Regions from separate parts of the Klebsiella sp. WOUb02 genome, predicted to be linked through region 3. Evidence: predicted binding sites of a transcription regulator. Region 3 holds the regulator's gene; each other region holds the start of a gene.
The links. The regulator CRP, encoded in region 3, controls carbon source genes, mostly activating them, when cyclic AMP is high. The targets are predictions, from matches to a motif close to ATGTGANNNNNNTCACAT.
Positions count from the first base shown of each region.

Region 1: focA (formate transporter FocA) is a predicted target of CRP. The motif match lies at 1,826-1,843, and genes of this name have one in related genera.
Region 2: ABOC21_RS22435 (glycine dehydrogenase) is a predicted target of CRP. The motif match lies at 1,998-2,015, and genes of this name have one in related genera.

Region 1 is NZ_CP170110.1:1,918,406-1,921,681, forward strand. Features, by position in the region: gene ycaO (30S ribosomal protein S12 methylthiotransferase accessory factor YcaO) at 1-1,519, shown strand, start outside; gene focA (formate transporter FocA) at 1,903-2,760, shown strand; gene pflB (formate C-acetyltransferase) at 2,812-3,276, shown strand, end outside.
Region 2 is NZ_CP170110.1:3,197,196-3,200,471, forward strand. Features, by position in the region: gene ABOC21_RS22415 (DUF4310 family protein) at 1-19, opposite strand, end outside; gene ABOC21_RS22420 (DUF4311 domain-containing protein) at 33-809, opposite strand; gene ABOC21_RS22425 (DUF4312 family protein) at 831-1,130, opposite strand; gene ABOC21_RS22430 (SFCGS family glycine-rich protein) at 1,133-1,495, opposite strand; gene ABOC21_RS22435 (glycine dehydrogenase) at 1,507-1,845, opposite strand; gene cybC (cytochrome b562) at 2,146-2,535, opposite strand; partial or broken gene pmbA (metalloprotease PmbA) at 2,647-3,276, opposite strand, start outside.
Region 3 is NZ_CP170110.1:4,194,612-4,197,887, reverse strand. Features, by position in the region: gene ABOC21_RS27370 (phosphoribulokinase) at 1-426, shown strand, start outside; gene ABOC21_RS27365 (OsmC family protein) at 482-886, opposite strand; gene crp (cAMP-activated global transcriptional regulator CRP) at 1,193-1,825, shown strand; gene ABOC21_RS27355 (YccS/YhfK family putative transporter) at 1,878-3,276, shown strand, end outside.

The DNA of each region.
Region 1 (3,276 bases), 2.0 Mb from region 3:
GACCAACTATTTCTTCGCCGACTTCTGGTTAGGCGAAACCATCGCCAACGGGCCGTTTGTTCACTATCCAAACGAAAAATGGTTCCCGCTGACCGAAGATGACGAAGTGCCGCAGGGGCTGCTCGATCCGCGCCTGCGCGCCTTCTACGATCCTGACGATCAGCTGACCGCCAGCATGCTGGTCGATCTGCAGTCCGGTAATGACGATCGCGGCGTTTGTGGCCTGCCGTTCACCCGCCAGTCCGACGGCGAAACGGTCTATATTCCGATGAATATCGTTGGCAACCTGTACGTCTCTAACGGGATGTCCGCGGGCAACACCGCCAACGAAGCGCGCGTTCAGGGGCTGTCGGAAGTCTTTGAGCGTCATATCAAGAACCGCATCATTGCGGAAAGCATCAGCCTGCCGGAAATCCCTGCCGAGGTGATGGCCCGCTATCCGGGCGTGGTGGAGTCGATTAATAAGCTGGAAGCGGAAGGTTTCCCGATTTTTGCCTACGACGGCTCGCTGGGCGGCAAGTATCCGGTGATCTGCGTAGTGCTTTTTAACCCGGAAAACGGCACCTGCTTCGCCTCCTTCGGCGCGCATCCTGACTTCGGCGTCGCGCTGGAGCGCACCGTCACCGAACTGCTGCAGGGCCGCAGCCTGAAGGATCTCGACGTCTTCACGCCGCCCACCTTCGATGACGAAGAAGTGGCCGAACACGCCAACCTTGAAACCCACTTTATCGATTCCAGCGGCCTGATCTCCTGGGATATGTTCAAACAGGATGCCGACTATCCGTTCGTTGACTGGAACTTCTCCGGTACCACGGAAGAGGAGTTCGCCACCCTGATGGCCATCTTTAAACAAGAAGATAAAGAGGTCTACATCGCCGATTACGAGCACCTGAGCGTCTATGCCTGCCGGATTATCGTCCCGGGGATGTCGGATATCTATCCGGCAGAAGACCTGTGGCTGGCGAACAACAGCATGGGCAGCCATCTGCGCGAAACGCTCCTCTCTCTGCCGGGCAGCGAATGGGAGAAAGAGGACTATCTGGCGCTGATTGAGCAGCTGGACGATGAAGGTAACGACGACTTTACCCGCGTTCGCGAGCTGCTGGGCCTGGCAACGGGCAAAGACAACGGCTGGTATACGCTGCGCATTGGCGAACTGAAAGCGATGCTGGCGCTGGCCGGCGGCGATCTGGAGCAGGCGCTGATCTGGACGGAGTGGACCATTGAGTTCAATGCGTCAATCTTCAGCGCCGAGCGCGCGAACTACTACCGCTGCCTGCAAACGCTGCTGCTGCTAAGCCAGGAAGAAGAACGTCAGCCGCTGCAGTATCTGAACGCCTTTGTCCGCATGTACGGCGCAGACGCGGTGGAAGCCGCCAGCGCTGCGCTAAGCGGCGAAGCGCCGTTCTACGGCCTGCAGGCCGTCGATAGCGATCTGCGCGCGTTCCCGGCCCATCAGTCCTTACTGGCAGCCTATGAGAAGCTGCAGCGCGCTAAAGCGGCCTACTGGGCGAAATAGCCCTCAGCGCCGTCGGAAGTGTCCCATCACGGAGTCGTTTACGGCTCCGTTTTTTTATATTTAATTCACGGGGCCAATAACTTGTAGTTGCAAAGTTAATTTACGGTGAAATTTGATCGCACAGCACTTTGGAGATGTTAATTTTAATAAAAATACCCCATTTTAATTAACCGTTACTCTGGCCCCAAAATGAAAAAAATCAACATAATTTGTAAATATTAAAATTTATTTTTTAATTAAAAAACATACAGTTACAACCAATTACCCCAAAAACCATACGTTAAACGGGCTTATAGTTCCGGTGGGATATGATCTACATCAATTTCCCTTCTATAATGCTTTGTTAGTATCTCACCGCCGACTTATATAAAGAGAGAGTTAGTGTGAAAGCTGACAACCCTTTTGATCTTTTACTCCCCGCAGCGATGGCGAAAGTCGCCGAAGAAGCGGGTGTCTATAAAGCGACAAAGCACCCGATGAAGACCTTTTATCTGGCGATTACCGCTGGCGTCTTTATCTCCATTGCTTTTGTCTTCTACATCACCGCGACGACCGGTACTGCCGCGATGCCTTTCGGTATTGCCAAGTTTATCGGCGGGATCTGCTTTTCATTGGGCTTGATTCTGTGCGTCATCTGCGGTGCTGACCTGTTTACCTCCACCGTGCTTATCGTCGTGGCGAAAGCCAGCGGACGAATTACCTGGGGTCAACTGGCGCGAAACTGGCTCAACGTCTATGTTGGTAACCTGATAGGCGCACTGCTGTTCGTCTTACTGATGTGGCTGTCGGGTGAATATATGACCGCCAACGGCGGCTGGGGACTCAACGTCCTGCAAACCGCTGACCACAAAATGCATCATACTTTTATTGAAGCCGTCAGCCTGGGTATCCTGGCGAACCTGATGGTCTGCCTCGCGGTGTGGATGAGCTACTCCGGCCGCAGCCTGATGGACAAAGCAATGATTATGGTTCTCCCCGTAGCCATGTTTGTCGCCAGCGGCTTCGAGCACAGTATCGCTAACATGTTTATGATCCCGATGGGTATCGTAATCCGCGACTTTGCAAGCCCGGAATTCTGGACCGCCGTTGGTTCAACTCCGGAAAGTTTCTCTCACCTGACCATCATGAACTTCATCACTGATAACCTGATTCCGGTAACTATCGGGAACATTATTGGCGGTGGTCTGCTGGTTGGGCTGACATACTGGGTCATTTACCTGCGTGGCGACGACCATCACTAAGGGTTGTTTCAGGCAGTAAATAAAAAATCCACTTAAGAAGGTAGGTGTTACATGTCCGAGCTTAATGAAAAGTTAGCCACAGCCTGGGAAGGTTTTGCGAAAGGTGACTGGCAGAACGAAGTCAACGTCCGTGACTTTATCCAGAAAAACTACACCCCGTACGAAGGTGATGAGTCCTTCCTGGCTGGCGCAACTGACGCGACCACCAAGCTGTGGGACAACGTAATGGAAGGCGTTAAACAGGAAAACCGCACTCACGCGCCTGTTGATTTTGACACTTCCCTTGCATCCACCATCACTTCTCACGACGCAGGCTACATCGAGAAAGCGCTCGAGAAAATCGTTGGTCTGCAGACTGAAGCTCCGCTGAAACGTGCGATTATCCCGTTCGGCGGCATTAAAATGGTTGAAGGTTCTTGCAAAGCGTACGATCGCGAGCTGGACCCGATGCTGAAAAAAATCTTCACCGAGTACCGTAAAACTCACAACCAGGGCGTTTTTGACGTTTACACCAAA
Region 2 (3,276 bases), 1.0 Mb from region 3:
AACCTTTATTCTGTTCCATTTAGAGGCTCCTGTTATTTGCCGCTGAGCGAATTGTGAATCAGATCCAGCCAGTTCGGTACGCCCAGATGGAAGGATTGCAGGGTCTTAATATCGAAGCCGCGGAAGAAGGCGCTCAGCACGAACAGTGCGACAATAGCGGACATCATCACTTTAGTGACGCGGTGCCAGCCGCTCTCTTCAACGCCCTTACCGATCAGGATGCCCAGCACCAGACCCGGAACGGCGTTACCCATAATCAGCTGCGCCGCGCCGCCGAAAATGGTGGCCCAGAAGCCCGATTTCTTCCCGGCATCGATGGCCGCCAGCCAGAAGATCACCGGCATAACCGTATTAACCAGCAGGTTAGCCGCCGGGACCAGCACCTTAACGGCGGTGACCTGCAGCGCTTCCGGCACGGAAGAGGCGGTCAGGTTAAGGAAGGAGACCACGAACATGCCGATAACGCCGCAGGCAATCGCCATCTTCTTCGGATCGTGCAGCGTCTCGCCGACGTTGCGGTTTTTCAGCATCAGCGCGGCGGCGCCCCAGTTAGGAATGATGCGGTGATCGACGTCCTGGGTGAAGGAGCCCGCTGCGACGGAAGAAGCCCAGGCGTTAAAGAAGAAGCCGAGGCCAAAGGAGAAGTGGGAAGCCGGATCGCCTTCGCAGGAGTTCAGCTCGCCCAACGTACGAAATGCGCCCATCCCTTGCGTGGTGGGCGCATGAAACATACGTGCCGCTCCGGCGCCCACGCCGACGCCGACCAGGCCGCCGATAATGAGCGATTTTATTAAAATTATCAGGAACATAGTTTAACCCTATGGTGAGAATCAGGTTTGCGTGACGAAATCCACTTTATCGAGATTAATGGCGGTCACGTTGACGGTGACGTTCAGCTCCACGCTGTAGGTCCGTCGTTCACGGCGCAAAAAGAAGAATAAAAACGCTTCTTTGCGCACCGCTTCACGCGCATGAACAACCTCCACATCCTGTGGCTCAATACGCAGTAAAATGTGCGGCGAGGTTTTCATCACCGCCGCCTGCACGTGGTTGAGGGCATCGGCGAACGCCCGAGTTTTGCTCTCGCCTTTGCCCGTAACGCTCACCGTGGTGGTGAATTGCTCTTTCATGCTCAGACGCCGTATTTCTTTTTCCAGGCTTCGACCAGGCGCTCGCCCAGCTCTTCTTTATCCATAAAACCGAAGCCCAGAACGTTGTAGCCTTCGTTGATGGCGGTGACGCCTTCATCAACGGAACGCATGCCGTATTTCGCTTTGTAGCCGTGCTTGTTTTGCGCGGTGATGGCGCCTGCGCCGCCGCTGCCGCAGAAGGAGATGCCGAAGGTGGCGTTTTCTGCTTTCATCACGTCGCCCAGCTTCATATCAGCGGCAACGCCCGGAACCACGACTGCACGAGCTCCGGCTTTTTCCGCGCCAGCGGCAACTTTCTGTCCTTTACCCAGGCGATCGCCGATGACTAAGGTGATTTGTTCCATTTTTTAGCTCCTTACAGGTTTTCTTTTGCGACTTCGAAGTGGACGGACAGCAGCCAGGACTCTTCCTCTGGCAGGTTGCCGAATTGCGCGACCACTTCGCGGGCCAGCGTCATTGAATCTTCTGAAATTTCTTCAAACAGGCTGGCATCCACTTCCGGCAGCGGCTCGCCGCTAATTGACCGGTGGGCCATAGCCCGCACGTGGGAGGTCAGCATCTGCTCCTGAACGGCGTTGGGGATGATGTTACGGCGACCTAGCAGGGTATAAACCTGCTGCAGCATCTTCTCGGCCAGCTGCTCGGTTTGCGTTGCCTGCTCCCCTACGTCGTGTGTTACCGCTCCGTTATTCATTTGTCTTACCCCGTTGATGTCTCTGGGGATAAAACTAACGCCGGGGGAGAGGAGTTTGTAGCGAGTTGTTTTCCACTTCGAAGTGGAAAGGCCGCCGGAAGATGCGATCCATTGCACAGAATTGGCGTAAATTTGCCATTTTCGGCAAAACAGCGTGATGAGGGTCACAAGATAGCCGCTGAACCGGCGAGCGGAAGCGGCCGAACCGGCGGCTGAAGAGAGCGGCGAAATGTGACAGGGATTGGGTTTTAGCGCAGACGAAGTGCAGGAGGTACCGGCTGATACCTCCTGGAAAAGAACTTAACGGTACTTCTGGTGGTAGGTATTACGGGTAGTTTTGAACTCTTCCGCGGCGGCCTGCGCCTCTTTGACCTTGCCTTCATTGGCCAGCTTCAGGGCGCCGTCAATCTGGCCAATCAGAATATCGAGGCCGTGGCGGTAGTCCTTCATCTCCGCGCTGTCCGCGGCTTTGCCTTCCAGCTTCGGCGGGGTCTCTTTCTGCGCATCGACGGCGGCGTCGCGCATCTTCGTCAGCGCCGCTTTTTGCTCACCGGCATCAGAGGTCTTCTGCACCACCTGCAGATTTTGCGCAAGGGTGTCCATATCCTCACCCAGATCGGCGGCAAACGCCGATGCGGAACCCATCGCCAGGGCTGAAACAGCCAGCACTGCTAACAGTTTTTTACGCATTGCTCACTTCCTTTTTTATTATTTAAGCACAAGGAAAAGGCGCCACCTGGGCGCCCTTACATACCCGTTATTCCTCAGGCCGTAGCCTGAACAATCCGGTATAACACGCCATTATTGCCCGGCGATTTTCATCTCTGGCAGCAGCACGGAACCACACTGGATGTTGCTGCGCATTTCGATATCGTCGGCGACGGTCACGATATTACGCCACATATCTTGCAGATTTCCGGCGATGGTGATTTCGCTTACCGGATACTGAATTTCGCCATTCTCAACCCAGAATCCGGATGCGCCGCGCGAGTAATCGCCGGTAACGCCACTGACACCCTGCCCCATCAGTTCGGTGACGACAAGCCCGGTGCCCATCTCTTTAAGCAACTTTGCAAAACTCAGGCCGCGGCCGTTGATTCGCCAGTTGTGAATGCCGCCCGCGTGGCCGGTGCTCTTCATGCCCAGCTTGCGCGCCGAGTAGTTGGTCAGCAGCCACTGCGTCAGAATACCGTCCTTAACGATGTCGCGCCGCTCCGTACGCACGCCTTCGCTGTCGAACGGCGTTGACGCCAGCCCTTTCAGCAGGTGCGGATGCTCCTCAATGGTCAGCCAGTCCGGCAGGATCCGGGTGCCAAGCGCGTCAAGCAGGAAGGTCGATTTGCGGTACACCGCGCCGCCGGCAATCGCCCCGACCAGGTGACCAAACAGCCCGGTCGCCACTTCATTGGCAAAAATCACCGGCGCCTTCAT
Region 3 (3,276 bases):
CTGCTGGTGGGCGTCGTGCCTATCGTCAACCTGGAGTGGATTCAGAAGCTGATCCGCGACACCAGCGAACGCGGGCATTCCCGCGAGGCGGTGATGGATTCGGTCGTCCGTTCGATGGAGGATTATATTAACTTCATCACCCCGCAGTTCTCGCGCACCCATATCAACTTCCAGCGGGTCCCCACCGTTGATACGTCGAACCCCTTCGCCGCCAAAGGCATTCCCTCGCTGGATGAAAGCTTTGTGGTGATCCACTTCCGCAATCTGCAGGATATCGACTTCCCGTGGCTGCTGGCGATGCTGCAAGGGTCGTTTATCTCGCATATCAACACGCTGGTGGTGCCGGGCGGCAAAATGGGGCTGGCGATGGAGCTGATCATGGCGCCGCTGGTTGAACGGCTGATGGCGGGGAAAAAGATCGGTTAAGCCGTTAGCAACCCCGGCGGCGACGCAAACCGGGGCGACGGGCTGGTCATTCGGCTTAGCCCGCAATAACCTCGTACGAATGCGTGATATTTACCGCTTTTTGCAGCATCAGCGCCACCGAGCAGTATTTTTCCGCCGACAGGTCCACCGCCCGCGAAACGGCCGCATCCTTCAGCTCGCGGCCGGTGACGATAAAATGCAGGTTGATGTGGGTAAACAGGCGCGGCGCCTCTTCCCGACGCTCAGAGGTCAGCTTCACCTCACAGTTGGTCACATCATGGCGTCCTTTCTGCAAAATTGAGACCACGTCGATGGCGCTGCAGCCGCCGGCGGCCATCAGCACCATTTCCATCGGGCTCGGCGCTTTATCCCCGGAGTTGCCGTCCATCAAAATCTGGTGGCCGGAAGCCGACTCACCAATGAAGGTTAACCCTTCGACCCATTTCACACGAGCTTGCATAAAACTTAACTCCAAGGTTGCAATTTTCCTGACAGATTACGCGCACATAACAAATCTGGCAACGGAAGGCGACCTGCATCATGCTGAAGCGAGACACCAGGAGACATGCGGCAAAAGCTATGCTAAAACAGTCAGGATGCTACAGTATTACATTGATGTACTGCATGTATGCAGAGGAATTCACATTACAGGCTGCAGAAAAATCACCAGCCAGCTTCCCAGGCATAGGGAAACAATACGATTGCATGCCCGGATGCCGTGTAGTGTCGGCACCCGGAGATAGCTTATAACAGAGGATAACCGCGCATGGTGCTTGGCAAACCGCAAACAGACCCTACCCTCGAATGGTTCTTGTCTCATTGCCACATTCATAAGTACCCATCTAAAAGCACGCTGATCCACCAGGGTGAAAAAGCAGAAACGTTGTACTACATCGTCAAAGGCTCTGTGGCTGTGCTCATCAAGGATGAAGAAGGTAAAGAGATGATTCTCTCTTACCTCAACCAGGGCGATTTCATCGGTGAATTAGGCTTGTTTGAAGAAGGCCAGGAGCGTAGCGCCTGGGTACGTGCGAAAACCGCATGTGAAGTGGCCGAAATCTCCTATAAAAAATTCCGTCAGCTGATCCAGGTTAACCCGGACATCCTGATGCGTCTCTCATCGCAGATGGCCCGCCGTCTGCAGGTTACCTCTGAGAAAGTCGGTAACCTTGCCTTCCTTGACGTCACCGGCCGTATCGCCCAGACGTTGCTGAACCTGGCAAAACAGCCTGACGCCATGACTCACCCGGACGGTATGCAAATCAAAATTACCCGTCAGGAAATCGGTCAGATCGTCGGCTGCTCGCGTGAAACCGTTGGCCGTATTCTGAAGATGCTGGAAGATCAAAATCTGATCTCCGCCCACGGTAAAACTATCGTCGTCTACGGCACGCGTTAAGCTGATAAAACGGCGTATTGCTCCCGCAATACGCCGTTTCTGTTTTCCCTCTATGTGGCGCAGGCTGATTTACCACCCGGAAGTCAACTACGCACTGCGGCAAACGCTGGTGCTGTGTCTGCCGGTCGCAATTGGCCTCCTTCTCGGTCATCTGCAGCAGGGCCTGCTGTTCTCGCTGGTTCCCGCATGCTGCAACGTCGCCGGTCTTGATACGCCGCATAAACGTTTCTTTAAACGCCTGATTATTGGCGGCTCGCTTTTTGCCGGCTGCAGCCTGATCGTTCAGCTCCTTCTCCAGCATGATATCCCGCTCCCTTTAATTCTCAGCGGCCTGACCCTGCTCCTTGGCGTCACGGCGGAAATCAGCTCGCTGCACGCGAGGCTGCTGCCCGCCTCGCTGATTGCCGCCATCTTTACCCTGAGCCTCGCCGGCAATATGCCGGTCTGGGAGCCGCTGCTGATCTACGCGCTCGGCACGCTGTGGTACGGGCTATTCAACTGGTTCTGGTTTTGGCTATGGCGCGAGCAGCCGCTGCGCGAATCGCTCAGCCTGCTCTACCGGGAGCTGGCCAACTACTGTGAAGCCAAATACAGCCTGCTGACCCAGCATATCGACCCGGCAACCTCGCTGCCTCCTCTGCTGACCCGCCAGCAAAAGGTCGTCGATCTGATCACCCTGTGCTACCAGCAGATGCATATGCTGGCGGCCAATCAGCGTAACGATCATAAGCGCCTGCTGCGGGCGTTTCAGATTGCCCTCGATCTCCAGGAGCACATTTCCGTCAGCCTGCATCAGCCGGAAGAGGTGCAGAAGCTGGTCGAACGCAGCCACGCTGAAGCGGTAATCCGCTGGAATGCGCAAACCGTCGCGGCGCGGCTGAGGGTACTGGCGGACGACATCCTGTACCACCGCTATCCGCAGCGCTTTAACATGGATAAGCAGATCGGCGCGCTGGAGAAGATTGCCTCGCAGCACCCCGACAACCCAGTCGGGCAGTTCTGCGCATGGCACTTCGGCCGCCTTGCCCGGGTGCTACGCACCCAGCGGCCGCTGTACGCGCGTAACCTAATGGCCGATAAGGAGCGGCGCCTGCCGCTGCTGCCTGCGCTAAAAAGCTATCTCTCTTATAAATCGCCGGCTTTGCGCAGCGCCGCCCGCATCTGCGTGATGCTCACCGCCGCAAGCCTGATGGGTAGCGCGCTAAATCTTCCCAAACCCTACTGGATCCTGATGACGGTGCTCTTCGTTACCCAGAACGGCTACGGCGCGACGCGGGTCCGCATCGTCCACCGGGCGGCAGGGACCCTTGCCGGCCTGGTGATTGCCGGACTGACGCTGCACTTCCACGTCCCGGAGGGCTATACGCTGACCGCGATGCTGATTATCACGCTATTGAGCTATCTGATTATTCGCAAGAGCTACGGCTGGGCGATGGTGGGCTTTACCGTCA